DNA from 3 places in the Nanhaiella sioensis genome. Region 3 is predicted to be linked to each of the others. Evidence: a T-box and tRNA genes for the amino acid it is inferred to sense, from the RefSeq annotation. Region 3 holds a T-box; the other regions hold tRNA genes.
The links. A T-box is a leader RNA that pairs with one kind of tRNA and senses whether it is charged. The one in region 3 lies ahead of V1503_RS15020 (valine--tRNA ligase), so its partner is inferred to be a tRNA-Val.
Positions count from the first base shown of each region.

Region 1: it encodes a tRNA-Val, which carries the amino acid that the T-box ahead of V1503_RS15020 (valine--tRNA ligase) is inferred to sense. The anticodon was not compared.
Region 2: it encodes a tRNA-Val, which carries the amino acid that the T-box ahead of V1503_RS15020 (valine--tRNA ligase) is inferred to sense. The anticodon was not compared.

Region 1 is NZ_JBKAEG010000001.1:2,958,749-2,968,586, reverse strand. It holds gene glgB (1,4-alpha-glucan branching protein GlgB) at 1-407, opposite strand, end outside; tRNA gene V1503_RS13770 (tRNA-Glu) at 991-1,062, opposite strand; tRNA gene V1503_RS13765 (tRNA-Ser) at 1,079-1,169, opposite strand; tRNA gene V1503_RS13760 (tRNA-Asn) at 1,172-1,246, opposite strand; tRNA gene V1503_RS13755 (tRNA-Ile) at 1,251-1,327, opposite strand; tRNA gene V1503_RS13750 (tRNA-Gly) at 1,339-1,412, opposite strand; tRNA gene V1503_RS13745 (tRNA-His) at 1,441-1,516, opposite strand; tRNA gene V1503_RS13740 (tRNA-Phe) at 1,585-1,660, opposite strand; tRNA gene V1503_RS13735 (tRNA-Asp) at 1,815-1,890, opposite strand; tRNA gene V1503_RS13730 (tRNA-Met) at 1,903-1,979, opposite strand; tRNA gene V1503_RS13725 (tRNA-Ser) at 2,095-2,187, opposite strand; tRNA gene V1503_RS13720 (tRNA-Ile) at 2,197-2,273, opposite strand; tRNA gene V1503_RS13715 (tRNA-Met) at 2,283-2,359, opposite strand; tRNA gene V1503_RS13710 (tRNA-Ala) at 2,388-2,463, opposite strand; tRNA gene V1503_RS13705 (tRNA-Pro) at 2,478-2,554, opposite strand; tRNA gene V1503_RS13700 (tRNA-Arg) at 2,567-2,643, opposite strand; tRNA gene V1503_RS13695 (tRNA-Leu) at 2,657-2,745, opposite strand; tRNA gene V1503_RS13690 (tRNA-Gly) at 2,751-2,825, opposite strand; tRNA gene V1503_RS13685 (tRNA-Leu) at 2,843-2,925, opposite strand; tRNA gene V1503_RS13680 (tRNA-Lys) at 2,932-3,007, opposite strand; tRNA gene V1503_RS13675 (tRNA-Thr) at 3,165-3,240, opposite strand; tRNA gene V1503_RS13670 (tRNA-Val) at 3,252-3,327, opposite strand; rRNA gene rrf (5S ribosomal RNA) at 3,362-3,477, opposite strand; rRNA gene V1503_RS13660 (23S ribosomal RNA) at 3,618-6,548, opposite strand; rRNA gene V1503_RS13655 (16S ribosomal RNA) at 7,029-8,579, opposite strand; gene V1503_RS13650 (protein-glutamine gamma-glutamyltransferase) at 8,934-9,749, shown strand.
Region 2 is NZ_JBKAEG010000001.1:1,819,519-1,829,356, reverse strand. It holds gene V1503_RS08460 (Tex family protein) at 1-622, shown strand, start outside; gene cmpA (cortex morphogenetic protein CmpA) at 642-755, opposite strand; gene V1503_RS08450 (SprT family protein) at 1,051-1,509, shown strand; tRNA gene V1503_RS08445 (tRNA-Asn) at 1,621-1,695, shown strand; tRNA gene V1503_RS08440 (tRNA-Ser) at 1,698-1,788, shown strand; tRNA gene V1503_RS08435 (tRNA-Glu) at 1,806-1,877, shown strand; tRNA gene V1503_RS08430 (tRNA-Val) at 1,980-2,055, shown strand; tRNA gene V1503_RS08425 (tRNA-Asp) at 2,072-2,147, shown strand; tRNA gene V1503_RS08420 (tRNA-Gln) at 2,245-2,319, shown strand; tRNA gene V1503_RS08415 (tRNA-Lys) at 2,489-2,564, shown strand; tRNA gene V1503_RS08410 (tRNA-Leu) at 2,572-2,657, shown strand; tRNA gene V1503_RS08405 (tRNA-Leu) at 2,675-2,760, shown strand; tRNA gene V1503_RS08400 (tRNA-Arg) at 2,821-2,897, shown strand; tRNA gene V1503_RS08395 (tRNA-Pro) at 2,936-3,012, shown strand; tRNA gene V1503_RS08390 (tRNA-Gly) at 3,031-3,104, shown strand; rRNA gene V1503_RS08385 (16S ribosomal RNA) at 3,255-4,805, shown strand; rRNA gene V1503_RS08380 (23S ribosomal RNA) at 5,161-8,091, shown strand; rRNA gene rrf (5S ribosomal RNA) at 8,175-8,290, shown strand; tRNA gene V1503_RS08370 (tRNA-Met) at 8,310-8,386, shown strand; tRNA gene V1503_RS08365 (tRNA-Asp) at 8,399-8,474, shown strand; gene thiL (thiamine-phosphate kinase) at 8,798-9,790, shown strand; gene tsaE (tRNA (adenosine(37)-N6)-threonylcarbamoyltransferase complex ATPase subunit type 1 TsaE) at 9,803-9,838, shown strand, end outside.
Region 3 is NZ_JBKAEG010000001.1:3,241,374-3,251,211, forward strand. It holds gene hemC (hydroxymethylbilane synthase) at 1-220, shown strand, start outside; gene V1503_RS14990 (uroporphyrinogen-III synthase) at 220-1,008, shown strand; gene hemB (porphobilinogen synthase) at 1,262-2,242, shown strand; gene hemL (glutamate-1-semialdehyde 2,1-aminomutase) at 2,334-3,623, shown strand; gene spoVID (stage VI sporulation protein D) at 3,784-4,848, shown strand; gene ysxE (spore coat protein YsxE) at 4,857-5,894, shown strand; gene V1503_RS15015 (YszA family small membrane protein) at 5,940-6,131, opposite strand; T-box leader at 6,647-6,895, shown strand; gene V1503_RS15020 (valine--tRNA ligase) at 7,025-9,649, shown strand; gene V1503_RS15025 (hypothetical protein) at 9,741-9,838, shown strand, end outside.

The DNA.
Region 1 (9,838 bases), 280 kb from region 3:
CATTTTTTATCTCTCCACTTATAGGAACTCATATTATAAACAATTGACCCTGTTTGAGGCCGTTCTTCAGAGTAAAATGCATAGGGATCTGATTTTAGTATTTTTTGATTAGACGGTGTGACAATTTCATACTTGTAAATCTCACCCGCTAAATTAACAGGCATAAAAAGATGCCATACTCCCTCATCATTTATTTTCTCAAGCTCAAAGTTTTTTCCATTCCAATCATTAAAAGTCCCTACTACACTTACGCTCTGAGCATGTGGAGCCCAAACACAAAATCGTGTTCCCTCAATGACGTCACCCTTTTGACAAATATGTGCACCGAATAGCATATGACTTTGGAATAAAGAGCCCTCATGAAATAAATGCAAATCAAAATCTGTTGGAGGCGCGCTTACTGTCAATGTATTTCCCCTCTTTTCAAAATATAGTTTTCATTAATATTAATTATTCACGAATAAAATAATAATTCCTTTTAAAATGATTCGTATTTTTACTACATCATTCTACATAATATGTCATAAAAGCTCATATCATAGTTAAAAAACGAATAATGTAAGCGCATACAATTAGAATGTTCATTTAAAATAAAAGGATATTTAATTTATTCGGTATATTTTTAAAAACGCAATTACATTTTCATATGAAGAATAACTTTACAATATTATTTATATTTGAGGGTTAATAATTACACTGAGAATGCTCACGTTGTAAAAGCAATCAAATTATCTATTCGTTTCGGAGTTACTTTCGTCCTAACCATTCATATAGTTCAAACACTATGATTCCGTAAATTAAGCACTTCGAATAAACAGTATGAATCTACCTTATGGAATGAACAAAAGGGAACTACTGTGAAGAGGAGTAAAAAAAATGACAAAGTAAAACTTCCTAAGCAAACCAATCAATCCGCCCTTCATATTTTATTTTTGTCATGCCAAACACAACACAAAAAAGACACTGCACAATGTGCAATGTCTAAATGGATGACCCGTACGGGATTCGAACCCGTGTTACCGCCGTGAAAGGGCGGTGTCTTAACCACTTGACCAACGGGCCATAATATATATAAAACTGGCGGAGAAGGAGGGATTTGAACCCTCGCGCCGCTTACGCGACCTACACCCTTAGCAGGGGCGCCTCTTCAGCCACTTGAGTACTTCTCCAATGGCTCCACAGGCAGGATTCGAACCTGCGACCGATCGGTTAACAGCCGATAGCTCTACCACTGAGCTACTGTGGAATAATGGTGGGCCTAAATGGACTCGAACCATCGACCTCACGCTTATCAGGCGTGCGCTCTAACCAGCTGAGCTATAGGCCCATTATTTGAAATGGAGCGGGTGATGAGAATCGAACTCACGACATCAGCTTGGAAGGCTGAGGTTTTACCACTAAACTACACCCGCAATTTTTTTTAGGTATATAATTTTTAAATGGGGCGACTGATGGGAATCGAACCCACGAATGTCGGAGCCACAATCCGATGCGTTAACCACTTCGCCACAACCGCCATAATATATATGTGTATTTACTAACTGAAGATTGACGGATAGAGATAATATACTCTTAACCCATAAATGGTGGCTCGGGACGGAATCGAACCGCCGACACAAGGATTTTCAGTCCTTTGCTCTACCGACTGAGCTACCGAGCCAAACAATAATAAAATTAAACTTTCTAAATAGATATAACACTTTGCTCGTCACATCTCTTTGCAAGACATTGCTCCTCTCAGAACTACATTGAAGTATCTCAAGATGTTTACGTTCTGCTCTACCGACTGAGCTACCGAGCCATTTTTTTAATAATGGCGGTCCCGACGGGAATCGAACCCGCGATCTCCTGCGTGACAGGCAGGCATGTTAACCGCTACACCACGGGACCACATTTATTCATTGGTTGCGGGGACAGGATTTGAACCTGCGACCTTCGGGTTATGAGCCCGACGAGCTACCAGACTGCTCCACCCCGCGATAATAGTAAATTTATATTTTCTCAATACACATTTCTCACGTAACCATCTTGACTTCTAAGTGCCTCTTCTTAATGTTTAACATCGGTACGCTGTTGTTATTAAGAAAATAAAAATGGCGGAGGAAGAGGGATTCGAACCCCCGCGGGCTTTGACACCCCTGTCGGTTTTCAAGACCGATCCCTTCAGCCGGACTTGGGTATTCCTCCAACATTATATGGTGGACCTTGTAGGACTCGAACCTACGACCGGACGGTTATGAGCCGTCTGCTCTAACCAGCTGAGCTAAAGGTCCTTGTTTACTTGGTAGCGGCGGAGGGGATCGAACCCCCGACCTCACGGGTATGAACCGTACGCTCTAGCCAGCTGAGCTACACCGCCAAGTTAATTTATATAAATGATATTTTATTGGTGGAGCCTAGCGGGATCGAACCGCTGACCTCCTGCGTGCAAGGCAGGCGCTCTCCCAGCTGAGCTAAGGCCCCTTAATTATTATAAGTGGTCGGGAAGACAGGATTCGAACCTGCGACCCCATGGTCCCAAACCATGTGCTCTACCAAGCTGAGCTACTTCCCGTTATTCACTAGATGGCGCGCCCGAAAGGAGTCGAACCCATAACCTTCTGATCCGTAGTCAGACGCTCTATCCAATTGAGCTACGGGCGCATCTTAGTGTAAATGGTGCCGAGGGCCGGACTTGAACCGGCACGGTAGTCACCTACCGCAGGATTTTAAGTCCTGTGTGTCTGCCAATTCCACCACCCCGGCAGCATTGGAGCGGAAGACGGGATTCGAACCCGCGACCCCCACCTTGGCAAGGTGGTGTTCTACCACTGAACTACTTCCGCTAATCTTATTAAAGTAATGCGGGTGAAGGGACTTGAACCCCCACGTCACAAGGACACTAGATCCTAAGTCTAGCGCGTCTGCCAATTCCGCCACACCCGCGTAAAATGGTGAGCCATAGAGGACTCGAACCTCTGACCCTCTGATTAAAAGTCAGATGCTCTACCAACTGAGCTAATGGCTCATAAACTAAAAAGTTTAAATATATATTATTTACTTATAACGAGACACCCAAATCTCTACATGAATACTCATGAAGCTTATCGATTTGTGCGCTGTGGTTAAGCTACGACGATAATTCGATCGTGCTCTACCAACTGAGCTAATGGCTCATAAACAAATGGTGCCGGCGAGAGGACTTGAACCCCCAACCTACTGATTACAAGTCAGTTGCTCTACCAGTTGAGCTACACCGGCTTAATATTTAATGGTGGAGGATGACGGGATCGAACCGCCGACCCCTTGCTTGTAAGGCAAGTGCTCTCCCAGCTGAGCTAATCCTCCGATATAGAAACATCATAACATGTCCTATATTTAAGTCTGGCAATGTCCTACTCTCACAGGGGGAAACCCCCAACTACCATCGGCGCTGAAGAGCTTAACTTCCGTGTTCGGTATGGGAACGGGTGTGACCTCTTCGCCATCATCACCAGGCTTATTTTATTAGCGACAAATCTTATTATACTAATTTATCGAGATTTATCAAGAGAAAATTTAACTTTTTTTAAAGTTTTTATTCCCTCAAAACTAGATAATAGACATTCATTGAACAAAGCTTGCTCTGCATTTCTAACTTGGTTAAGTCCTCGATCTATTAGTATCTGTCAGCTCCACGTGTCACCACGCTTCCACCTCAGACCTATCAACCTCGTCATCTTCGAGGGATCTTACTAGCTTACGCTATGGGAAATCTCATCTTGAGGGGGGCTTCATGCTTAGATGCTTTCAGCACTTATCCCTTCCACACATAGCTACCCAGCTATGCCCTTGGCAGGACAACTGGTACACCAGCGGTGTGTCCATCCCGGTCCTCTCGTACTAAGGACAGCTCCTCTCAAATTTCCTACGCCCACGACGGATAGGGACCGAACTGTCTCACGACGTTCTGAACCCAGCTCGCGTACCGCTTTAATGGGCGAACAGCCCAACCCTTGGGACCGACTACAGCCCCAGGATGCGATGAGCCGACATCGAGGTGCCAAACCTCCCCGTCGATGTGGACTCTTGGGGGAGATAAGCCTGTTATCCCCGGGGTAGCTTTTATCCGTTGAGCGATGGCCCTTCCATGCGGAACCACCGGATCACTAAGCCCGACTTTCGTCCCTGCTCGACTTGTAGGTCTCGCAGTCAAGCTCCCTTATGCCTTTGCACTCTTCGAATGATTTCCAACCATTCTGAGGGAACCTTTGGGCGCCTCCGTTACTTTTTAGGAGGCGACCGCCCCAGTCAAACTGCCCACCTGACACTGTCTCCCGAAGCGATTAGCTCCGTAGGTTAGAATTTCAATACAGCCAGGGTAGTATCCCACCGACGCCTCCACCGAAGCTAGCGCTCCGGTTTCTACGGCTCCTACCTATCCTGTACAAGCTGTACCAAAATTCAATATCAGGCTACAGTAAAGCTCCACGGGGTCTTTCCGTCCTGTCGCGGGTAACCTGCATCTTCACAGGTACTATAATTTCACCGAGTCTCTCGTTGAGACAGTGCCCAGATCGTTACACCTTTCGTGCGGGTCGGAACTTACCCGACAAGGAATTTCGCTACCTTAGGACCGTTATAGTTACGGCCGCCGTTTACTGGGGCTTCGATTCAGAGCTTCTCCTTACGGATAACCCCTCCTCTTAACCTTCCAGCACCGGGCAGGTGTCAGCCCCTATACTTCGCCTTGCGGCTTCGCAGAGACCTGTGTTTTTGCTAAACAGTCGCCTGGGCCTTTTCACTGCGGCTTCTCAGGGCTATTCACCCTAAAAAGCACCCCTTCTCCCGAAGTTACGGGGTCATTTTGCCGAGTTCCTTAACGAGAGTTCTCTCGCTCACCTTAGGATTCTCTCCTCGCCTACCTGTGTCGGTTTGCGGTACGGGCACCTCTCACCTCGCTAGAGGCTTTTCTTGGCAGTGTGGAATCAGGAACTTCGGTACTATATTTCCCTCGCCATCACAGCTCAGCCTTTATGACAAGCGGATTTACCTACTTGTCAGCCTAACTGCTTGGACGCACATATCCAACAGTGCGCTTACCCTATCCTTCTGCGTCCCCCCATTGCTCAAATGGTGAGGAGGTGGTACAGGAATCTCAACCTGTTGTCCATCGCCTACGCCTTTCGGCCTCGGCTTAGGTCCCGACTTACCCTGAGCGGACGAGCCTTCCTCAGGAAACCTTAGGCATTCGGTGGAGGGGATTCTCACCCCTCTTTCGCTACTCATACCGGCATTCTCACTTCTAAGCGCTCCACCAGTCCTCTCGGTCTAGCTTCGCTGCACTTAGAACGCTCTCCTACCACTGTCCGTAAGGACAGTCCACAGCTTCGGTGATACGTTTAGCCCCGGTACATTTTCGGCGCAGAGTCACTCGACCAGTGAGCTATTACGCACTCTTTAAATGGTGGCTGCTTCTAAGCCAACATCCTGGTTGTCTATGCAACTCCACATCCTTTTCCACTTAACGTATACTTTGGGACCTTAGCTGGTGGTCTGGGCTGTTTCCCTTTCGACTACGGATCTTATCACTCGCAGTCTGACTCCCAAGTATAAGTCTTTGGCATTCGGAGTTTGACTGAATTCGGTAACCCGTTGGGGGCCCCTAGTCCAATCAGTGCTCTACCTCCAAGACTCTTCACTTGAGGCTAGCCCTAAAGCTATTTCGGAGAGAACCAGCTATCTCCAAGTTCGATTGGCATTTCACCCCTACCCACACCTCATCCCCGCACTTTTCAACGTGCGTGGGTTCGGGCCTCCATTCAGTGTTACCTGAACTTCACCCTGGACATGGGTAGATCACTTGGTTTCGGGTCTACGACCACGTACTATTTCGCCCTATTCAGACTCGCTTTCGCTGCGGCTCCGTCTCTTCAACTTAACCTTGCACGGGATCGTAACTCGCCGGTTCATTCTACAAAAGGCACGCCATCACCCATTAACGGGCTCTGACTACTTGTAGGCACACGGTTTCAGGATCTCTTTCACTCCCCTTCCGGGGTGCTTTTCACCTTTCCCTCACGGTACTGGTTCACTATCGGTCACTAGGGAGTATTTAGCCTTGGGAGATGGTCCTCCCAGCTTCCGACGGGATTTCACGTGTCCCGCCGTACTCAGGATCCACTCTGGAGGGAACGAAGTTTCAACTACAGGGTTGTTACCTTCTTCGACGGACCTTTCCAGATCGCTTCGTCTACTCCGTTCCTTTGTAACTCCGTATAGAGTGTCCTACAACCCCAAGAGGCAAGCCTCTTGGTTTGGGCTTATTCCGTTTCGCTCGCCGCTACTCAGGAAATCGCTTTTGCTTTCTCTTCCTCCGGGTACTTAGATGTTTCAGTTCCCCGGGTCTGCCTTCAATACCCTATGTATTCAGATATTGATACTGCTCCATTACGAACAGTGGGTTTCCCCATTCGGATATCTCCGGATCGATGCTTACTTACAGCTCCCCGAAGCATTTCGGTGTTAGTCCCGTCCTTCATCGGCTCCTAGTGCCAAGGCATTCACCGTGCGCCCTTTCTAACTTAACCTTAAATAAATGATAAGCGGCAGATTACTGCGTTGTCTTCGCTTCCTCCGTTGCTCACGTACCCAAAAACGTACGCTCCGCTACTCGGAAACTCGACGCCTTGTACTCTTTGCTTCTCATTAATTTTTAAACAAATGATCAACTTCGAATCTCATCGTCAGCTTCGTTCTTCCACTGCTCATGTATGCAAGATACACTCCGCTGCTCCAGAACTTTGCTTCCTCGACCTTCTCGTTGCTAATTTGCTTTTTTTATTTGACCAACGGTCAAACCGTCATCAAATAATGAAAAAAGATTTTCACTTTCTTCAATGAATGTGTCGTTATTATCTAGTTTTCAAGGAACATCGGTAAAAAATAGCCATCGAATTTCTTCGTCAGCTTGTTGTTTACCTTCTTCATTTTGAGAGAATGTTCTCTCAAAACTAAACAAAAACAAAAGCGTCTTTTTATATGAAGTCTAGCTTCACATATTTCCTTAGAAAGGAGGTGATCCAGCCGCACCTTCCGATACGGCTACCTTGTTACGACTTCACCCCAATCATCTGTCCCACCTTAGGCGGCTGGCTCCTTACGGTTACCCCACCGACTTCGGGTGTTACAAACTCTCGTGGTGTGACGGGCGGTGTGTACAAGGCCCGGGAACGTATTCACCGCGGCATGCTGATCCGCGATTACTAGCGATTCCGGCTTCATGCAGGCGAGTTGCAGCCTGCAATCCGAACTGAGAATGGTTTTATGGGATTCGCTTAACCTCGCGGTTTTGCTGCCCTTTGTACCATCCATTGTAGCACGTGTGTAGCCCAGGTCATAAGGGGCATGATGATTTGACGTCATCCCCACCTTCCTCCGGTTTGTCACCGGCAGTCACCTTAGAGTGCCCAACTTAATGCTGGCAACTAAGATCAAGGGTTGCGCTCGTTGCGGGACTTAACCCAACATCTCACGACACGAGCTGACGACAACCATGCACCACCTGTCACTCTGTCCCCCGAAGGGGAACGCCCTATCTCTAGGGTTGGCAGAGGATGTCAAGACCTGGTAAGGTTCTTCGCGTTGCTTCGAATTAAACCACATGCTCCACCGCTTGTGCGGGCCCCCGTCAATTCCTTTGAGTTTCAACCTTGCGGTCGTACTCCCCAGGCGGAGTGCTTAATGCGTTAGCTGCAGCACTAAAGGGCGGAAACCCTCTAACACTTAGCACTCATCGTTTACGGCGTGGACTACCAGGGTATCTAATCCTGTTCGCTCCCCACGCTTTCGCACCTCAGCGTCAGTTACAGACCAGAGAGTCGCCTTCGCCACTGGTGTTCCTCCACATCTCTACGCATTTCACCGCTACACGTGGAATTCCACTCTCCTCTTCTGCACTCAAGTTCCCCAGTTTCCAATGACCCTCCACGGTTGAGCCGTGGGCTTTCACATCAGACTTAAGGAACCGCCTGCGCGCGCTTTACGCCCAATAATTCCGGACAACGCTTGCCACCTACGTATTACCGCGGCTGCTGGCACGTAGTTAGCCGTGGCTTTCTGGTTAGGTACCGTCAAGGTACCGCCCTATTCGAACGATACTTGTTCTTCCCTAACAACAGAGTTTTACGATCCGAAAACCTTCTTCACTCACGCGGCGTTGCTCCGTCAGACTTTCGTCCATTGCGGAAGATTCCCTACTGCTGCCTCCCGTAGGAGTCTGGGCCGTGTCTCAGTCCCAGTGTGGCCGATCACCCTCTCAGGTCGGCTACGCATCGTCGCCTTGGTGAGCCGTTACCTCACCAACTAGCTAATGCGCCGCGGGCCCATCCGTAAGTGATAGCCGAAGCCATCTTTCAAATAAGAACCATGTGGTTCTTATTGTTATTCGGTATTAGCTCCGGTTTCCCGAAGTTATCCCAATCTTACAGGTAGGTTGCCCACGTGTTACTCACCCGTCCGCCGCTAACCTCCGGGAGCAAGCTCCCTTTGGTTCGCTCGACTTGCATGTATTAGGCACGCCGCCAGCGTTCGTCCTGAGCCAGGATCAAACTCTCCAATAAAGTTTGATTGCTCATTTGTTCAAAAAAAATTAACGTTGACGCTTTTGTTTTGTTTAGTTTTCAAAGAACATTGTTCTGTGTTATCGCTCAGAGGCGACTTAATTAATATAACATCTTCAACACTAGAGTGTCAATATGTTTTTTTATTTTTTCTTAAGTAGCTGTTTACTAGCAGCGACAAGAAATAATATATCACGATAATTATCTTAATGCAACATGTTTTTAAAGAAAAAGAATAATGTATTAAAAAAGTGTAACTCAATTTATAACATTAAATCTTGTAGTAACTATCTTTTTATATCATATATATGATATGTAAGCACTAAAAGCTATTTTGTATAAGGGGGAGATAAAATGATTATTATAAACGATACGCTATTTGACCCAATCGATTTAGATATAAATTATTTCTCTGGTCCACAACAAGAGATCATTAATAAAATGGCTTACTATCCAGAAAGATATGTATATGATAATATTAAACAGTTTCAATTTGAAATACATGTTAGAAGTGAAACTGTTAAAGCAGCAAAAGATTTGTTTGAAAGTGGTGTAAAGTTTGCCACATTTGCAAATTCAAAATGTAATGAAGAGTATTGGGATCTTACAGATATGGGTGCCTTTGAATTAAAAGAAGGAATTAAACCATCGACAGGGATTCGAGATATTTTTAACAACGGGGTAAAATATGCTTTTGAATGTGCAACGGCTATGGTCATAACCTTTTATAAAGCACTATTAGAATCAATTGATGAACAAGATTTCAATAGATTATTTGCGAACCTTACCCTTTATGATTGGCATTACGATAAAGATTTAGGTTTAATAACGAAAGCAGGGAATGACTTTCTACCAGGTGATTGTATTTATTTTAACAACCCAGACTATAATCCTGCTACACCTGAGTGGCAAGGTGAAAACGCGATTGTTCTCGAAGACGATTTATATTTCGGGCATGGGATTGGAATAAAGACTGCTGAAGAAATGATAGAAGCACTAAATAAAAGAAGGAGAATGGGATCACTCGAGTCTGCATACCTGTTATCTCAAACATCAAGACCTAATTACAAAGCTTTGTCAGTGTATCGAAAAGAAATAAGACTTACTCATTCCATTAACTCATTTAAAATGATTATTGCTAACATAGGTAATAAAAACTATATAATGTAATGACTCTTTTCAATAACTTTGTTGCTATTGTTTTAATACATGTTTATTTCCTCGTAACAAAATCAACAAGCAATGCGAAAACAGCCTTC
Region 2 (9,838 bases), 1.4 Mb from region 3:
AAAGCAAAGAGAGGGGAGTGGGAAATTTACTAATCGATCTGAGCTGAAGAACATCCCGCGCCTTGGTTCAAAAACGTATGAACAATGTATTGGTTTTCTTCGTATTAATGATGGTGATTCACCTTTGGATCGGACGAGTATTCACCCTGAAAGCTATAAAGTAACAAGGTTGTTACTTGAAAGGCTTGGATTATCAATTGACCAATTAGGGTCAGGTGAATTAATTCAAGCAATGGGTAATGTATCAATAGATGAGATGTCAGTAGAATTAAGTGTTGGTAAATTAACGTTGAAGGATATTGTTGAAGCCCTTAAACGTCCAGAAAGAGATCCTAGAGATGATTTGCCAACGCCATTATTAAAGAAAGACGTATTGCAACTAGAAGATTTAGAAAAAGGTATGGAATTGCAAGGGACAATACGTAATGTAGTAGACTTTGGCGCATTTGTTGATATTGGAGTTAAGCAAGATGGCCTAGTTCATATTTCAAAGCTAAGTAATCGGTTTGTTAAGCATCCGCTGGATGTTGTGGCTGTTGGTGATGTTGTAACAGTTTGGGTTGATGATGTTGATGAGAAAAAAGGAAGAGTTTCCTTAACGATGTTAGGTGCAAATCAATAAATGTATAAAACACTGCTATTTAATTAGTAGTGTTTTTTCTGTAAAAAAACCAGCATTGGTTAAGAAGCCTAATTTGATAGGAGTTTTTTTCATAATAAGCCTTTTGTATTTGGTTTTTAAACCAAGTTGGCATAACTATACCCTCCTTTATTTGATGTTTTCTCCTTATATTAAATGGCAGTTTTCGTATTGATTGTTACTTTTCGTTACTTCGACTTGAGTAACAAAAGTTTATGATATGATTTTTATAGTCTTTAGACGAACGAAAATTATGTTCGTGTTTAGTCTATATTACAAAAAACAACAAGCAAATCGTTTGGATTGTAGATGAAACGAATTTGTATGTGTAGTATTTACTTTATGCAATAATAGCTCGTTAGGTTTCATTTTCTAAGTAATTGGATTGCTGAGAATAAGGAGGACTTGTAATGGATGATCGTCAACTTCAGGAATTAGTAGAAGAAGTATCCCAGTTATCATTTGGTAAACCATTTAGACATAAGGCCGCATTTAATAATAGGCTACGAACTACTGGCGGGAGGTATTTGCTAAAATCCCATAACATTGAATTGAATGTAAAGTATTATCAAGAACATGGGATAAGTGATTTGATCGATGTAATTAAACATGAACTATGCCATTATCATCTTCATATTGAAGGTAAGGGGTATAAGCATAGAGATAGAGATTTCAAACAGCTTCTTACATTAGTTAACGCTCCGAGGTTCTGTAAACCTATTCAGGCTACTACAAAGAATAAGAAATATGAATATAAATATGAATGCATAAAGTGTAAAAAACAATATATGCGAAAAAAAAGAATGGATACGAATAAATATGTTTGTGGTCAATGTAAAGGGAGAATCAGATTGCTTGACTTAAAATAGAAATCGTGATAAATTATAAAAGCGTCGCTGATGCAAGATAATAGATAATAACCTATCATAGTCTTGACAACGATTGTATAGCTGAATATAATATGAAGAGTTGACATTTATTCCACAGTAGCTCAGTGGTAGAGCTATCGGCTGTTAACCGATCGGTCGCAGGTTCGAATCCTGCCTGTGGAGCCAAAGGAGAAGTACTCAAGTGGCTGAAGAGGCGCCCCTGCTAAGGGTGTAGGTCGCGTAAGCGGCGCGAGGGTTCAAATCCCTCCTTCTCCGCCAGTGACCAGATGTGTTTAGGCCCGTTGGTCAAGTGGTTAAGACACCGCCCTTTCACGGCGGTAACACGGGTTCGAATCCCGTACGGGTCATATATTATTTATGGGATGTGAGTACGTTTAATATGCTAAACGCGTATTAAATACTCGCCTCCCATTTCTTAACTCACGATGAGTGAAGTTCCACCATCAGATGGAGGATTAGCTCAGCTGGGAGAGCACTTGCCTTACAAGCAAGGGGTCGGCGGTTCGATCCCGTCATCCTCCACCATTTTTATAAATTATTAGGTCCCGTGGTGTAGCGGTTAACATGCCTGCCTGTCACGCAGGAGATCGCGGGTTCGATTCCCGTCGGGACCGCCAGCTATATACTGTTTTACGTATGTAATATTAAGAATTAAGCATACTATTTATGGAGAACTTGGTTACAAAGTTCCATAAAAATTCACCTAATTATTATTGGGCTATAGCCAAGCGGTAAGGCAACGGACTTTGACTCCGTCATGCGCTGGTTCGAATCCAGCTAGCCCAGCCATTTTTATTTCTTATATTATGAGCTATTAGCTCAGTTGGTAGAGCACGATCGAGTAATCATCGGAGCAATACCACAGCGCACAAATCGATATACATCATGAGTAAACATGTAGAGGTTTGGGTGTCTTGTTTCAATTGAAAAATCTTTTAGTTTTACTTTTTATGTTTTTGAGCCATTAGCTCAGTTGGTAGAGCATCTGACTTTTAATCAGAGGGTCGGAGGTTCGAGTCCTCCATGGCTCACCATTTATACGCGGGTGTGGCGGAATTGGCAGACGCGCTAGACTTAGGATCTAGTGTCCTTGTGACGTGGGGGTTCAAGTCCCTTCACCCGCACCAATCATTATTTTTTTTATGCGGTCGTGGCGGAATGGCAGACGCGCTAGGTTGAGGGCCTAGTGGGGGAGACCCCGTGGAGGTTCGAGTCCTCTCGACCGCACCAAAAAAACACTTGCAATCATATTTGAATGATGTTATTATATAAAAGTTGCTGATTTAATTAGCGCCCGTAGCTCAATTGGATAGAGCGTCTGACTACGGATCAGAAGGTTATGGGTTCGACTCCTTTCGGGCGCGCCAGTTAATTTCAATCGAAATTTGACTCCAATCCCATGATACGGGAAGTAGCTCAGCTTGGTAGAGCACATGGTTTGGGACCATGGGGTCGCAGGTTCAAATCCTGTCTTCCCGACCATTTTAAAATAATATATACGCGGGTGTAGTTTAGTGGTAAAACCTCAGCCTTCCAAGCTGATGTCGTGAGTTCGATTCTCATCACCCGCTCCAAAAAAAACAAAAAAGATATTGACATCAATAAGAACGAGATGTTATATTAGTTAAGTCGCCTCTGAGCGATAACAACAAAAAATGTTCTTTGAAAACTAAACAAAGCAAAAGCGTCAACGTTAATTTTTTGAACAAATGAGCAATCAAACTTTATTGGAGAGTTTGATCCTGGCTCAGGACGAACGCTGGCGGCGTGCCTAATACATGCAAGTCGAGCGAACCAAAGGGAGCTTGCTCCCGGAGGTTAGCGGCGGACGGGTGAGTAACACGTGGGCAACCTACCTGTAAGATTGGGATAACTTCGGGAAACCGGAGCTAATACCGAATAACAATAAGAACCACATGGTTCTTATTTGAAAGATGGCTTCGGCTATCACTTACGGATGGGCCCGCGGCGCATTAGCTAGTTGGTGAGGTAACGGCTCACCAAGGCGACGATGCGTAGCCGACCTGAGAGGGTGATCGGCCACACTGGGACTGAGACACGGCCCAGACTCCTACGGGAGGCAGCAGTAGGGAATCTTCCGCAATGGACGAAAGTCTGACGGAGCAACGCCGCGTGAGTGAAGAAGGTTTTCGGATCGTAAAACTCTGTTGTTAGGGAAGAACAAGTATCGTTCGAATAGGGCGGTACCTTGACGGTACCTAACCAGAAAGCCACGGCTAACTACGTGCCAGCAGCCGCGGTAATACGTAGGTGGCAAGCGTTGTCCGGAATTATTGGGCGTAAAGCGCGCGCAGGCGGTTCCTTAAGTCTGATGTGAAAGCCCACGGCTCAACCGTGGAGGGTCATTGGAAACTGGGGAACTTGAGTGCAGAAGAGGAGAGTGGAATTCCACGTGTAGCGGTGAAATGCGTAGAGATGTGGAGGAACACCAGTGGCGAAGGCGACTCTCTGGTCTGTAACTGACGCTGAGGTGCGAAAGCGTGGGGAGCGAACAGGATTAGATACCCTGGTAGTCCACGCCGTAAACGATGAGTGCTAAGTGTTAGAGGGTTTCCGCCCTTTAGTGCTGCAGCTAACGCATTAAGCACTCCGCCTGGGGAGTACGACCGCAAGGTTGAAACTCAAAGGAATTGACGGGGGCCCGCACAAGCGGTGGAGCATGTGGTTTAATTCGAAGCAACGCGAAGAACCTTACCAGGTCTTGACATCCTCTGCCAACCCTAGAGATAGGGCGTTCCCCTTCGGGGGACAGAGTGACAGGTGGTGCATGGTTGTCGTCAGCTCGTGTCGTGAGATGTTGGGTTAAGTCCCGCAACGAGCGCAACCCTTGATCTTAGTTGCCAGCATTAAGTTGGGCACTCTAAGGTGACTGCCGGTGACAAACCGGAGGAAGGTGGGGATGACGTCAAATCATCATGCCCCTTATGACCTGGGCTACACACGTGCTACAATGGATGGTACAAAGGGCAGCAAAACCGCGAGGTTAAGCGAATCCCATAAAACCATTCTCAGTTCGGATTGCAGGCTGCAACTCGCCTGCATGAAGCCGGAATCGCTAGTAATCGCGGATCAGCATGCCGCGGTGAATACGTTCCCGGGCCTTGTACACACCGCCCGTCACACCACGAGAGTTTGTAACACCCGAAGTCGGTGGGGTAACCGTAAGGAGCCAGCCGCCTAAGGTGGGACAGATGATTGGGGTGAAGTCGTAACAAGGTAGCCGTATCGGAAGGTGCGGCTGGATCACCTCCTTTCTAAGGAAATATGTGAAGCTAGACTTCATATAAAAAGACGCTTTTGTTTTTGTTTAGTTTTGAGAGAACATTCTCTCAAAATGAAGAAGGTAAACAACAAGCTGACGAAGAAATTCGATGGCTATTTTTTACCGATGTTCCTTGAAAACTAGATAATAACGACACATTCATTGAAGAAAGTGAAAATCTTTTTTCATTATTTGATGACGGTTTGACCGTTGGTCAAATAAAAAAAGCAAATTAGCAACGAGAAGGTCGAGGAAGCAAAGTTCTGGAGCAGCGGAGTGTATCTTGCATACATGAGCAGTGGAAGAACGAAGCTGACGATGAGATTCGAAGTTGATCATTTGTTTAAGGTTAAGTTAGAAAGGGCGCACGGTGAATGCCTTGGCACTAGGAGCCGATGAAGGACGGGACTAACACCGAAATGCTTCGGGGAGCTGTAAGTAAGCATCGATCCGGAGATTTCCGAATGGGGAAACCCACTGTTCGTAATGGAGCAGTATCAATATCTGAATACATAGGGTATTGAAGGCAGACCCGGGGAACTGAAACATCTAAGTACCCGGAGGAAGAGAAAGCAAAAGCGATTTCCTGAGTAGCGGCGAGCGAAACGGAATAAGCCCAAACCAAGAGGCTTGCCTCTTGGGGTTGTAGGACACTCTATACGGAGTTACAAAGGAACGGAGTAGACGAAGCGATCTGGAAAGGTCCGTCGAAGAAGGTAACAACCCTGTAGTTGAAACTTCGTTCCCTCCAGAGTGGATCCTGAGTACGGCGGGACACGTGAAATCCCGTCGGAAGCTGGGAGGACCATCTCCCAAGGCTAAATACTCCCTAGTGACCGATAGTGAACCAGTACCGTGAGGGAAAGGTGAAAAGCACCCCGGAAGGGGAGTGAAAGAGATCCTGAAACCGTGTGCCTACAAGTAGTCAGAGCCCGTTAATGGGTGATGGCGTGCCTTTTGTAGAATGAACCGGCGAGTTACGATCCCGTGCAAGGTTAAGTTGAAGAGACGGAGCCGCAGCGAAAGCGAGTCTGAATAGGGCGAAATAGTACGTGGTCGTAGACCCGAAACCAAGTGATCTACCCATGTCCAGGGTGAAGTTCAGGTAACACTGAATGGAGGCCCGAACCCACGCACGTTGAAAAGTGCGGGGATGAGGTGTGGGTAGGGGTGAAATGCCAATCGAACTTGGAGATAGCTGGTTCTCTCCGAAATAGCTTTAGGGCTAGCCTCAAGTGAAGAGTCTTGGAGGTAGAGCACTGATTGGACTAGGGGCCCCCAACGGGTTACCGAATTCAGTCAAACTCCGAATGCCAAAGACTTATACTTGGGAGTCAGACTGCGAGTGATAAGATCCGTAGTCGAAAGGGAAACAGCCCAGACCACCAGCTAAGGTCCCAAAGTATACGTTAAGTGGAAAAGGATGTGGAGTTGCATAGACAACCAGGATGTTGGCTTAGAAGCAGCCACCATTTAAAGAGTGCGTAATAGCTCACTGGTCGAGTGACTCTGCGCCGAAAATGTACCGGGGCTAAACGTATCACCGAAGCTGTGGACTGTCCTTACGGACAGTGGTAGGAGAGCGTTCTAAGTGCAGCGAAGCTAGACCGAGAGGACTGGTGGAGCGCTTAGAAGTGAGAATGCCGGTATGAGTAGCGAAAGAGGGGTGAGAATCCCCTCCACCGAATGCCTAAGGTTTCCTGAGGAAGGCTCGTCCGCTCAGGGTAAGTCGGGACCTAAGCCGAGGCCGAAAGGCGTAGGCGATGGACAACAGGTTGAGATTCCTGTACCACCTCCTCACCATTTGAGCAATGGGGGGACGCAGAAGGATAGGGTAAGCGCACTGTTGGATATGTGCGTCCAAGCAGTTAGGCTGACAAGTAGGTAAATCCGCTTGTCATAAAGGCTGAGCTGTGATGGCGAGGGAAATATAGTACCGAAGTTCCTGATTCCACACTGCCAAGAAAAGCCTCTAGCGAGGTGAGAGGTGCCCGTACCGCAAACCGACACAGGTAGGCGAGGAGAGAATCCTAAGGTGAGCGAGAGAACTCTCGTTAAGGAACTCGGCAAAATGACCCCGTAACTTCGGGAGAAGGGGTGCTTTTTAGGGTGAATAGCCCTGAGAAGCCGCAGTGAAAAGGCCCAGGCGACTGTTTAGCAAAAACACAGGTCTCTGCGAAGCCGCAAGGCGAAGTATAGGGGCTGACACCTGCCCGGTGCTGGAAGGTTAAGAGGAGGGGTTATCCGTAAGGAGAAGCTCTGAATCGAAGCCCCAGTAAACGGCGGCCGTAACTATAACGGTCCTAAGGTAGCGAAATTCCTTGTCGGGTAAGTTCCGACCCGCACGAAAGGTGTAACGATCTGGGCACTGTCTCAACGAGAGACTCGGTGAAATTATAGTACCTGTGAAGATGCAGGTTACCCGCGACAGGACGGAAAGACCCCGTGGAGCTTTACTGTAGCCTGATATTGAATTTTGGTACAGCTTGTACAGGATAGGTAGGAGCCGTAGAAACCGGAGCGCTAGCTTCGGTGGAGGCGTCGGTGGGATACTACCCTGGCTGTATTGAAATTCTAACCTACGGAGCTAATCGCTTCGGGAGACAGTGTCAGGTGGGCAGTTTGACTGGGGCGGTCGCCTCCTAAAAAGTAACGGAGGCGCCCAAAGGTTCCCTCAGAATGGTTGGAAATCATTCGAAGAGTGCAAAGGCATAAGGGAGCTTGACTGCGAGACCTACAAGTCGAGCAGGGACGAAAGTCGGGCTTAGTGATCCGGTGGTTCCGCATGGAAGGGCCATCGCTCAACGGATAAAAGCTACCCCGGGGATAACAGGCTTATCTCCCCCAAGAGTCCACATCGACGGGGAGGTTTGGCACCTCGATGTCGGCTCATCGCATCCTGGGGCTGTAGTCGGTCCCAAGGGTTGGGCTGTTCGCCCATTAAAGCGGTACGCGAGCTGGGTTCAGAACGTCGTGAGACAGTTCGGTCCCTATCCGTCGTGGGCGTAGGAAATTTGAGAGGAGCTGTCCTTAGTACGAGAGGACCGGGATGGACACACCGCTGGTGTACCAGTTGTCCTGCCAAGGGCATAGCTGGGTAGCTATGTGTGGAAGGGATAAGTGCTGAAAGCATCTAAGCATGAAGCCCCCCTCAAGATGAGATTTCCCATAGCGTAAGCTAGTAAGATCCCTCGAAGATGACGAGGTTGATAGGTCTGAGGTGGAAGCGTGGTGACACGTGGAGCTGACAGATACTAATAGATCGAGGACTTAACCAAGTTAGAAATGCAGAGCAAGCTTTGTTCAATGAATGTCTATTATCTAGTTTTGAAGGAATATTAACTTATTCCTATATATTATGTCTGGTGGCGATGGCGAAGAGGTCACACCCGTTCCCATACCGAACACGGAAGTTAAGCTCTTCAGCGCCGATGGTAGTTGGGGGTTTCCCCCTGTGAGAGTAGGACGTTGCCAGGCTTAATTATATTCTTATTATCGCGGGGTGGAGCAGTCTGGTAGCTCGTCGGGCTCATAACCCGAAGGTCGCAGGTTCAAATCCTGTCCCCGCAACCAAAGAAAATATATGGTCCCGTGGTGTAGCGGTTAACATGCCTGCCTGTCACGCAGGAGATCGCGGGTTCGATTCCCGTCGGGACCGCCATATATAAATAACTCAAACGAAACTAGATGTTTCGTTTTTTTGTATTGGTAAACTTGACATTAAATGTGTAGTTCATCTTTAAATATTACATATAAGTATGAAATCCTATAAAACCCCAACTAGCTGTTCTAATTTAGTAATAAAAAAGAAATAATGATTATAAAGAAATATTGTTGTCTTTTCATGTTAAGAAATAAATAAGTATTGACAAGTATTGACTAGAGTTCGTGATATTTTAACAAATAGAGGCTTACGAACAAATATCTAAGTTAACAAATTTATTAAATTAAATTTATTATATAAACATGATGGAGTGGTATTTTATGAGTGTAATTGATGAATTTTCATTAATAAACAAAATTAAACCACAGGTTGTAAACCAATCATCTTTAATAATGGGTATTGGTGATGATGCAGCATTAGTATCACCTCAGGATAAGTTTGATCAAATAATATGTATTGATACGATGGTAGAAGAAGTCCATTTTAAGCGAAGTACCATGAAGCCCTATCATATTGGCTTTAAAGCTTTAGCAGCTAATATAAGTGACGTGGCAGCAATGGGGGGGATCCCTCTCTATTATTTAATATCCATCGCTATACCTAAGCATTGGACTGAAGAAGATATTCTTGTCATTTATGCAGGAATGAACGATTTAGCTAGAAATTATGATATGGATATGATTGGTGGAGATACTGTATCTACAAATGGTCCACTAGTTATATCGGTAACTGTCATTGGTGAAGTTGAAAAAGGAAAAAAACTTTTTAGAAGTAATGCCAAGGATGGTGATATCGTGTTTGTTACAGGAACGTTAGGTGATTCTTCTGCAGGGTTACAGTTGTTATTAGCTAAGGGGATAAAATATTCTTATCAATTAACTGAAAAAAATTTAGTAAACAAACATCAAATGCCTTATCCTCGAGTGGAGATTGGCCGTTTGTTGACATGTTATAATAGGGTAGCGTTAAATGATATTAGTGATGGGTTGGCTAGTGAAGCAAATGAAATTGCCGAAGCTAGTAATGTTTCAATATATCTTGAAGAAGGTCAAATTCCTTTCAGTAAACAAATATATGATGTTTGTAGTAACGAAGCTATAATAAAAGCTCTGTATGGAGGAGAGGATTACGAACTCATAGGTACATTGCCGCAGAGTGACTGGAACCATTTTGAGAAAGAATGTCTTAAACATAATTATAAGGTAACAGCCATTGGGCAAGTGAAATCTGGACCTTCAGAAGTATTACTACAAACAAATGATGGGAAAGTTAAAACGATAGAAAAAAAGGGATATAACCATTTTAACAATTGATAGGTGAAGAAGATGAAAACTTATGAAATTATAACTGATTCTGCTGAA
Region 3 (9,838 bases):
AGGTGGCTGTCAAGTTCCAATTGCGGGGTATGCTCAAATTAACCAACATGATGAAATTGTATTACATGCACTCGTAGCATCACCTGATGGCGAAACAATTTTTAAAGAAACGATTACCGGAACAAACCCAGAGGAAGTAGGTATATTAGCTGCTATGAAGCTTACAAAAATGGGTGCCAAAAACCTCATTGATCAAGTGAAAGAGGAGCTTAATCAATAATGCATAATATGTTACCTCTACATAACAAAAGAATAGTTGTGACAAGAGGTAAACAGCAGGCAAAAGGCTTTGCTGAGAAAATTGTAGAACTTGGAGGTATCCCGGTAGAAATTCCGCTAATTTCTATCATCCCTGCAAATTATACACATGAAAACAAGATGGTTGTGAATAAGCTACATGAATATCAATGGCTTATTTTCTCAAGCGCAAATGGCGTACATTTCTTTTTTCAACAATTTCAGGAGCAGCTGGATTGTAACGTATTATTTCCGAAGATTGCTGTAGTAGGAAAAAGAACTTTAGAAGCATTACAACAGTATGGACACGAAGCGTCAGTTGTACCAAAACAGTTTGTACAAGAAAGTTTATTAGAGGCATTATATCCATATTTGAATTCGGGAAATCGAATTTTAAACGTTAGAGGGAATCTTTCACGTGATACGATAAAGTCTCAGTTAATTAATAGCGGATATGATGTAACGGATTTGGTCGTTTATCAAACAATTGAGAACAGCGAGAGTAAACATAAATTATATAGAATGCTCACAAATGATGACATAGATGTCATCACATTTGCGAGTTCCTCAGCTGTTAAAAACTTTGTATCATTATTAAGTGGGCATTCAATAGCCCAATACATCCGAGGCTGTATAGTCGCTTGTATCGGCCCTATAACGAAAGAAACAGCAACTAATCTTGGTATAACCGTGCATATATGTCCAAAAGAGTATACGCTTGATAGTATGCTGCAAGAGCTTGTTCTGTATTATAACCGAGTGTCAAATTAATAGGCTGTTTTCGCATTAATTGTTGCTTTTCGTACTAAGAGCCAAACACGTACACAACTAGAGTTAGTGGCATCTTTTCTTCTGTACAACAATGACTAACCATGTTAAACCACTTTTTGGTATTAATTGGATTACAATAGCAACATAGTTTACGAAAAGAGCCTTAGAATAACATCTATAAGTGATAAGCAAATTTATTTAACTCGGACTTTTGTGAAAATCATGTGAGTATATGAAAGGAAGGATTTGTTACATGAAAGATATTAATTTTTCCCGTTATCGTAGGCTACGTCAAACAGCTAATGTCCGAAGAATGGTACGTGAAACACATTTACACGTTGAAGATTTCATTTATCCCCTATTTGTGGTAGAAGGGGAAAACCAAAAAAACCCTGTTTCATCGATGCCTGGAGTTTATCAATATTCACTTGATCGTCTTAATGAAGAAGTGGCAGAAGTTGTTGAACTTGGTATACCATCTGTCATTGTCTTCGGGGTACCTAATGAGAAAGATGATGTTGGCTCTCAAGCATATCATGACCATGGAATTGTTCAAGATGCTATACGACAACTTAAAGCATCTTTTCCTGAGCTTGTCGTTATTGCTGATACATGTCTCTGTCAATATACAGATCATGGGCATTGTGGAATTATTCAAGGTGGACAAGTTTTGAATGACCCGTCATTAAATTTACTCGTGAAAACAGCGATAAGCCAGGCAAAAGCTGGGGCTGATATTATTGCTCCTTCAAATATGATGGATGGTTTTGTAGCAGCAATTCGTCAAGGCTTAGATGAAGCGGGCTATGAGTATATTCCAATGATGTCTTATGGTGTAAAGTATGCATCTGCTTTCTATGGCCCTTTTAGAGATGCAGCTCATGGTGCGCCACAGTTTGGGGATCGTAAAACATATCAAATGGACCCAGCAAACCGTTTGGAAGCACTTCGTGAAGCTCAATCTGACGTAGAAGAAGGAGCAGACTTTCTCATAGTCAAACCAGCTCTTTCATATTTAGACATTATCAGAGATATGCAAAACAATATTAACATCCCAATTGTAGCTTATAACGTTAGCGGCGAGTATTCGATGATTAAAGCAGCAGCACAAAATGGTTGGTTGAATGAACAAGAAGTCGTTTTAGAAAAACTGACTAGTATGAAGCGAGCTGGAGTTGATCTAATCATAACCTACTTTGCTAAAGATGCAGCCCGTTGGTTAACTGAGAAGTAAACATGTTGAGAAACACTTATATGTCAGGGAATGTAGATACTTTATTACCCCTGAGTAACACCCTTGATTATTTATAGGAAGGTGTCTAATTATGCGAAGCTATCAAAAGTCAATTGAAGCGTTTGAAAAAGCACAACAACTTATGCCAGGTGGAGTGAATAGTCCTGTTCGTGCATTTAAATCTGTTGATATGAACCCGATCTTTATGAAAAAGGGGAAAGGATCAAAAATATACGATATCGACGGAAATGAATATATAGATTATGTTTTGTCATGGGGACCACTTATTCATGGACATGCAAATGAAAGAGTCGTAGAAGCAATTAAAAAAGTAACTGAAGATGGCACAAGCTTTGGAGCACCTTCATTAATTGAAAATGATCTTGCCCAGCTTGTTATTGATCGCGTACCATCCATTGAAGTAATTAGAATGGTTAGCTCAGGTACAGAGGCAACAATGAGTGCTCTTCGTTTAGCCCGAGGTTATACTTCTCGCAATAAAATAATGAAGTTTGAAGGTTGTTATCATGGACACGGAGATTCATTATTAATTAAGGCTGGATCAGGAGTTGCAACACTCGGCTTACCTGACAGTCCTGGTGTGCCAGAGGGTATTGCAAAAAATACTATTACAGTTCCTTATAACGATCTTAATAGTGTCAAATATGCTTTTGAGCAATTTGGTGATGATATTGCTGGCGTTATCGTTGAACCTGTTGCTGGTAATATGGGGGTTGTACCACCTCAGGAGGGCTTTCTAGAAGGATTAAGGGAAATTACTGAAGAGTATGGTTCATTATTAATCTTTGATGAAGTTATGTCAGGATTTAGAGTTGCGTATCATTGTGCACAAGGGTATTTTGGTGTTATCCCAGATATTACATGCCTAGGAAAAGTTATTGGCGGTGGCCTTCCAGTAGGTGCATACGGTGGAAAAGCGGAAATAATGAACCAAATCGCTCCGAGTGGACCGATTTATCAAGCTGGTACACTGTCCGGTAACCCACTTGCAATGACAGCTGGTTATGAAACATTGATCCAATTAACACCAGAATCGTATGCACAATTTGAACAAAAAGCAGATCTTTTAGAGGAAGGTCTTTCAGCAGCAGCACGTAAATATGAAATTCCACATACAATCAATCGTGCTGGTTCAATGATCGGCTTCTTCTTTACAGATGAAGAAGTAACAAATTATGAAATGGCAAAAAAATCTAATTTAGCTTATTTTGCAACATTTTATCAAGCTATGTCTGAACAAGGTGTCTTTTTGCCACCATCTCAGTTTGAAGGACTATTTTTATCAACAGCTCATTCACATGAAGATATTCAACATACAATTCACAGTGCGGAAAAAGCTTTTTCAAAGCTTAAATCTTAAGTAAATGAACATAGAAAAAGAAGGTGTAGATAAAGTGTACCATCAACTTTATCTACACCTTTTTCATGTTTTATCAACGTTTTATACATAAATGATCAATTTCATTCATAAATCTGTAATGTCATAGTAAAAATGGTACTTGTTTGAAAGGAGGAGTAAGGTGACACAAGAAGAGCAATCGTCGCTGCGATTTTCAATTGAAGAGTCGGTATGGTTTCAAAAGGGACAGGAAGTCTCTGAACTTTTATCAATTTCTTTAGATCCTGATATTATGATTGAAGAGCATGATCAATATATTACAATTCGTGGTTCGCTTCAGCTATCAGGTGAATACAGAATAGATGAAAATGCTGTACATGAAGACGTCAGAGAGTTTCCTGGAAGGGTTGTTAATACTATTATTACACGAGAAGATGGTGTAAGTGAGCTAAAGCATGTTTTTCCTGTTGATATAACAATTCCGAAGACTCGAATTGATCGTATGGATGACGTGTATATTTCAATCAATTCATTTGACTATGAAATTCCTCAAACAAGGTGTTTAGAAGTGTTTGCAGATCTTTCTATAAGTGGAATATATGATCATCACCAATCTGAGGTTATAAGAGAAGGTGAGTATTATGAGGAAATCATTGAGCATGAAGAGGGAAAGGAAGGGACCGAACGAGTAGAAGTAAATGATGTCGATTCAATGGGAAATGTAAAAGATGGAGAAGATGTGGTGCATGTTGGAATTGAAGAAGACTTGTATGATCCATTCGAAGTTGAAGTCAGAAAACAAGTAGAAGAAGATGTTTTAGATTCAGCAGAAAGTGCTGAAAGTAATGTACCAAATGTAGATGTATATAGTCCTCAGGTTGAATTAAAAGGTAGAGAAGAAACTGATTTAGTATTGAACTTTGAAAGGCACAGTGAAGAACGTAATGAGGTTCAAACAAAGGAAATAAAGGTCAGAGAAGAAGCGATGATAGGGGACGAATCTGAAGCAAAACGTGATGAGAATGCACTATATTTAACCAAGATATTTGGCAAAGAGGAGCATGAAAGCGATTTTTCACAAGTGAAAATGTGTTTTGTTCAACAAGGTGATTCCGTACAATCCATATCAGAAAGATATGATGTATCTGTTCAACAGCTTTTACGAGTAAATCATCTCGAACAAGAACATGACATTTATGAAGGTCAAATATTATATATACCTATCTACATCGATAGCAAAGTTTAGTAATTAACATGACTACGAAAAATGAGGGTCATGATAAAACAGCAACAGTATTAAATTATCATAGTCCTATCATAGCTAAATATGGAATAATACCCGATCAGGTTGAGCAGATTGGAAAGAAGCTTGTCAAAGTACATTCCAAGTCAGGAACGTTCGCATTGAAGAGATTGGATGGTAAATATAAAGACGGTTCATTTATTAAGACAATGCAATCTTTATTCGAACGTGGATTTACGAATATTATTCCTATTTATCGAACTAACAATGGAAACTTTCTTGTACACTTCGACAATAATTGTTTTTATTTAATGCCATGGTTTCAACATGAAAATCGTCAAGGTTTCTTTCAGCAAATGATGCGAGAATTAGCGAGACTTCATTATATGACATCGAAGGACATAGTGTATACGAATAATCAAATAGCAAAATCATATAATGATATAAAAGCATCATGGAGAACTCAAAGGGTCTTTTTGGAAAGGTATATGGAAGTGTGTGAAAGTAAATGGTATATGTCACCATTTGAATTGCAGTTTGTTACGTATTTTCACGAAATCATGCAAGCTATTCATTTTGCTGAACGAAATCTAGATCAATGGTTTGAAAGGACCGAACAAAAAAAGCATTCTCGAGTTTCAATCGTACACGGGAATGTTTCACCTGAACACGTCGTAAGCAACGATAAAGGGAAAGGTTATTTTATTAACTTTGAAAGGTCATCTGTCGCTTCTCCTGTATATGATTTAGTTACATTAATACACCGTACATTAAAAACGTACCCAGTGAATAACCATGAATGTGTCGAGTGGATTCAGCATTATCAACAATTTAACTCATTAAAGGAAGAAGAACGTTTTTTGCTATACAGTTACGGTTCATATCCTGAACAATTATATAATATTGTTCGAAAACATTTAGCAAGTTCAACAAATAACAATGAGCTTCAGAGTACTGAACAATTACTACGGGCATATTGGCAAATGAAAAACATTGAGTTTGTTATTATGCAGTTAATTGACGGAGAAAAAATGACTAGTGACGAATAAAAAGAATCCCATATATAACATATCATATGTTGTATATGGGATTTCTTATATCCAATTGAATTCAAATGCTACTGCAATAACGACTAACAAAGCAAGTATAAACACATCAAACGTAGTTGGAAAAAAGATGGTACGAAGTAATTGAAAGACCGCAATAGGAATGATCATTTGTCCACAAATATCGCGAAGCTGACGCGCCCATGGTGGAAGTGAAAAAGGTGTGTATTTCCGTCTCATCGTTAGCCTCCTTACATTTAAATAAGCTAGTGATTTTCACAGCTACACTTTTCTTATGGCTGTTTTCGAATTTTTAGTTGTTTTTCGTGATAACATATAACTATGCAAACAACTAGGATTTAATGGACATATTAGTATTGTAAATCACAAGAGTATTTCGGAAATTTCAACAAAGTTTATGAAAAGAGCCTTTCGTATAGATGAGGCTTTAAGGAATTGTAGCGGTTTAAAGAGGAGAAAACACTTGGAGTAATCAGTAGTATAATTTAAGTCCATGATCACCTCAACTGAAAACAGCCTTTACAATAAATACTCGTAAATAAACATATATTAAAGTATGCCACCATCAATGAAATAGTGCATTCACCCATCTAATTTGCTAACTAATGAATAACTTTAAAAAAAATTGGTTAAGATGATTGACGACAAAAACAATTTTTCGGTAGTATATAGAATATAAATATGATACTATTGACAAACATATAAGAGATGCGTTCATGTTCATTGAACAATATCTAAATGCGTAGACAGGGAAGAGTACAATAGGTAGCTCCTTCAGAGAGAGAAATTTATAGCTGAGAAATTTCTTAGGATCGCTATTATTCGAAAGTCACCCTTAAGCTGCTTCTTTGAAAGATCGATGTGTCAATTAGAAGAAGCCGGATGCAACCGTTATTTGTTTAAGCGCTTAAACTTCATTGTGTAATAATGTAGTTTAAGAATTAAGGTGGAACCGCGGAAAATAAACTCCTTTCGTCCTTTTTTGGATGGAGGAGTTTTTATTTTTTAGTTAGGTTTTGCTTTTCGCAATTGATTGGCGTTTTTCGAACGTTGCTATTTTAATTTTCTTAAGTTATTAGTCAGGAGGAACTAACATGGAAACAAATGAACAAATGCTATCGACAAAATACGATCCAAATAAAGTTGAAAAAAATCGATATAAGTTTTGGCTTGAAGGAAAATATTTTGAGGCAACTGGAGATAGTGAAAAAGAACCTTATACAATTGTAATACCCCCACCAAATGTAACAGGCAAGCTACATTTAGGTCATGCTTGGGATACAACATTACAAGATATATTGACGCGTATGAAACGCATGCAAGGGTTGGATGTTCTTTGGTTACCTGGAATGGATCACGCTGGTATTGCTACTCAAGCAAAGGTCGAAGCAAAGCTACGTGAACAAGGAACATCTAGATATGATTTAGGAAGAGAAAAATTTGTTGAGGAAACGTGGAAGTGGAAAGAGGAGTACGCTAGTCATATTCGTCAGCAGTGGTCAAAGCTTGGCTTGGGTCTAGATTATTCACGCGAGCGTTTTACACTTGATGAAGGGCTTTCTAAAGCTGTTCGTGAAGTTTTCGTAACATTGTACAAAAAAGATCTTATTTACCGTGGAGAGTATATCATTAACTGGGACCCACAAACGAAGACAGCCCTGTCAGACATTGAAGTGATTCATAAAGATGTGCAAGGTGCATTTTATCATATGCGTTATCCACTAACGGACGGTTCAGGGCATATCGAAATTGCTACAACACGACCTGAGACGATGCTTGGAGATACTGCTATTGCAGTTCATCCAAAGGATGAGCGCTATAAGCATTTGATTGGAAAAACAGCTAAACTACCAATAATCGGAAGAGAGCTAAAGATCGTAGGTGACGACTATGTTGATATGGAGTTCGGATCTGGAGCAGTAAAAATTACTCCAGCCCATGATCCAAATGACTTCGAAATTGGTAACCGTCATAATCTTGAAAGAGTTCTTGTTATGAATGAAGACGGAACGATGAATAACAATGCTGGTAAATACCAAGGGATGGATCGCTTTGAATGTCGTAAGCAAATTGTGAAAGATTTAGAAGAGCAAGGAGTACTCTTTAAGATTGAGGAGCATATGCATTCAGTAGGTCATAGTGAACGAAGTGGAGCTGTAGTTGAGCCATATTTGTCAACACAATGGTTTGTAAAAATGCAGCCATTAGCTGATGAAGCGATCAAGTTACAGCAAACAGGTGATAAGGTGAATTTTGTTCCTGATCGCTTTGAAAAAACGTATTTACGTTGGATGGAAAATATTCGTGATTGGTGTATTTCTCGTCAATTGTGGTGGGGACATCGTATTCCTGCTTGGTACCATAAGGAGACAGGTGAAGTGTATGTAGATCATGAACCACCAGCTGACGTTGAAAATTGGGAACAAGACACTGATGTATTAGATACTTGGTTCAGTTCAGCGCTTTGGCCATTTTCAACGATGGGATGGCCTGATGAATCTTCATTGGATTACAATCGTTATTATCCATCGAATGTTCTCGTTACTGGTTATGATATTATTTTCTTCTGGGTGTCAAGAATGATATTCCAAGCTCTCGAGTTTACTGAGAAACGTCCTTTTGATGATGTATTAATACATGGACTTGTACGTGCTTCGGATGGAAGAAAAATGAGTAAATCTTTAGGAAATGGTGTAGATCCAATGGATGTCATCGACCAATATGGTGCTGATTCCTTACGTTACTTCCTGGCAACAGGTAGCTCTCCAGGTCAAGATTTACGTTATAGCACGGAGAAGGTTGAAGCTACTTGGAACTTTGCTAATAAAATATGGAATGCATCGCGATTCGTAATAATGAATTTAGATGGCCTTAAGTATGAAGAAATAGACTTAACAGGAGAGAAGTCAGTAGCAGATCAATGGATATTAACAAGACTTAATGAGACAATTGAAAAGGTTACTACTTTAGCAGATAAATATGAATTTGGTGAAGTTGGTCGTGTGTTATACAACTTCATTTGGGATGATTTCTGTGATTGGTATATAGAAATGGCTAAGCTCCCATTATATGGGGATGATGTCAAGGCAAAGAAATCGACACGAAGTGTATTGGCATATGTGTTAGATAATACTCTACGCTTATTACATCCGTTTATGCCTTTTATTACCGAGGAAATTTGGCAAAATCTACCTCATGAAGGTAACTCAATAACAGTTGCTAAGTGGCCGCAGGTTCGTTCAGAACTTTCAAACGAACAAGCTGCAAATGATATGCACTTACTCGTTGATATTATTCGATCAGTCCGCAATGTTCGAGCTGAAGTGAATACACCAATGAGTAAGAAGATTAAGCTCCACATTAATGCAAAAGATGAGAATGTAGCTACTCGTCTAGAAGACAATCGTTCATATATCGATAGATTCTGTAATCCAAGTGAATTAATGATCGGTGTAGGATTACAACCACCTGCAAAGTCTATGACAGCGGTAGTAACGGGTGCAGAATTAATTCTACCACTTGAAGGCTTAATTAATATTGAAGAAGAAGTACAACGTCTGCAAAAAGAATTGGAAAAGCTGAATAAAGAAGTAGACCGTGTACAAAAGAAATTAAGTAATGAAGGTTTCGTCAACAAAGCTCCAGAAAAAGTAATTGCTGAAGAACGTGCAAAGGAACAGGATTATGTTGAAAAACGTGAAACAGTTCGTGCTCGTATCGCGGAACTGAAAGGATAATACATTAATAAAGAGCGGATTCATTTGAAAGGCATGATGAATGAGGAGCATTTTCTAAAAAATTATTCTAAATTCATTTGTAGACAAATGAATGATGGATAGACTAAAATATAACACGAACCTGAGAGGGTTCGTGTTTTTTGAATATAACAAAGCTGCAGTGTTTGCGACAGATAGTCAAAGAGCTGC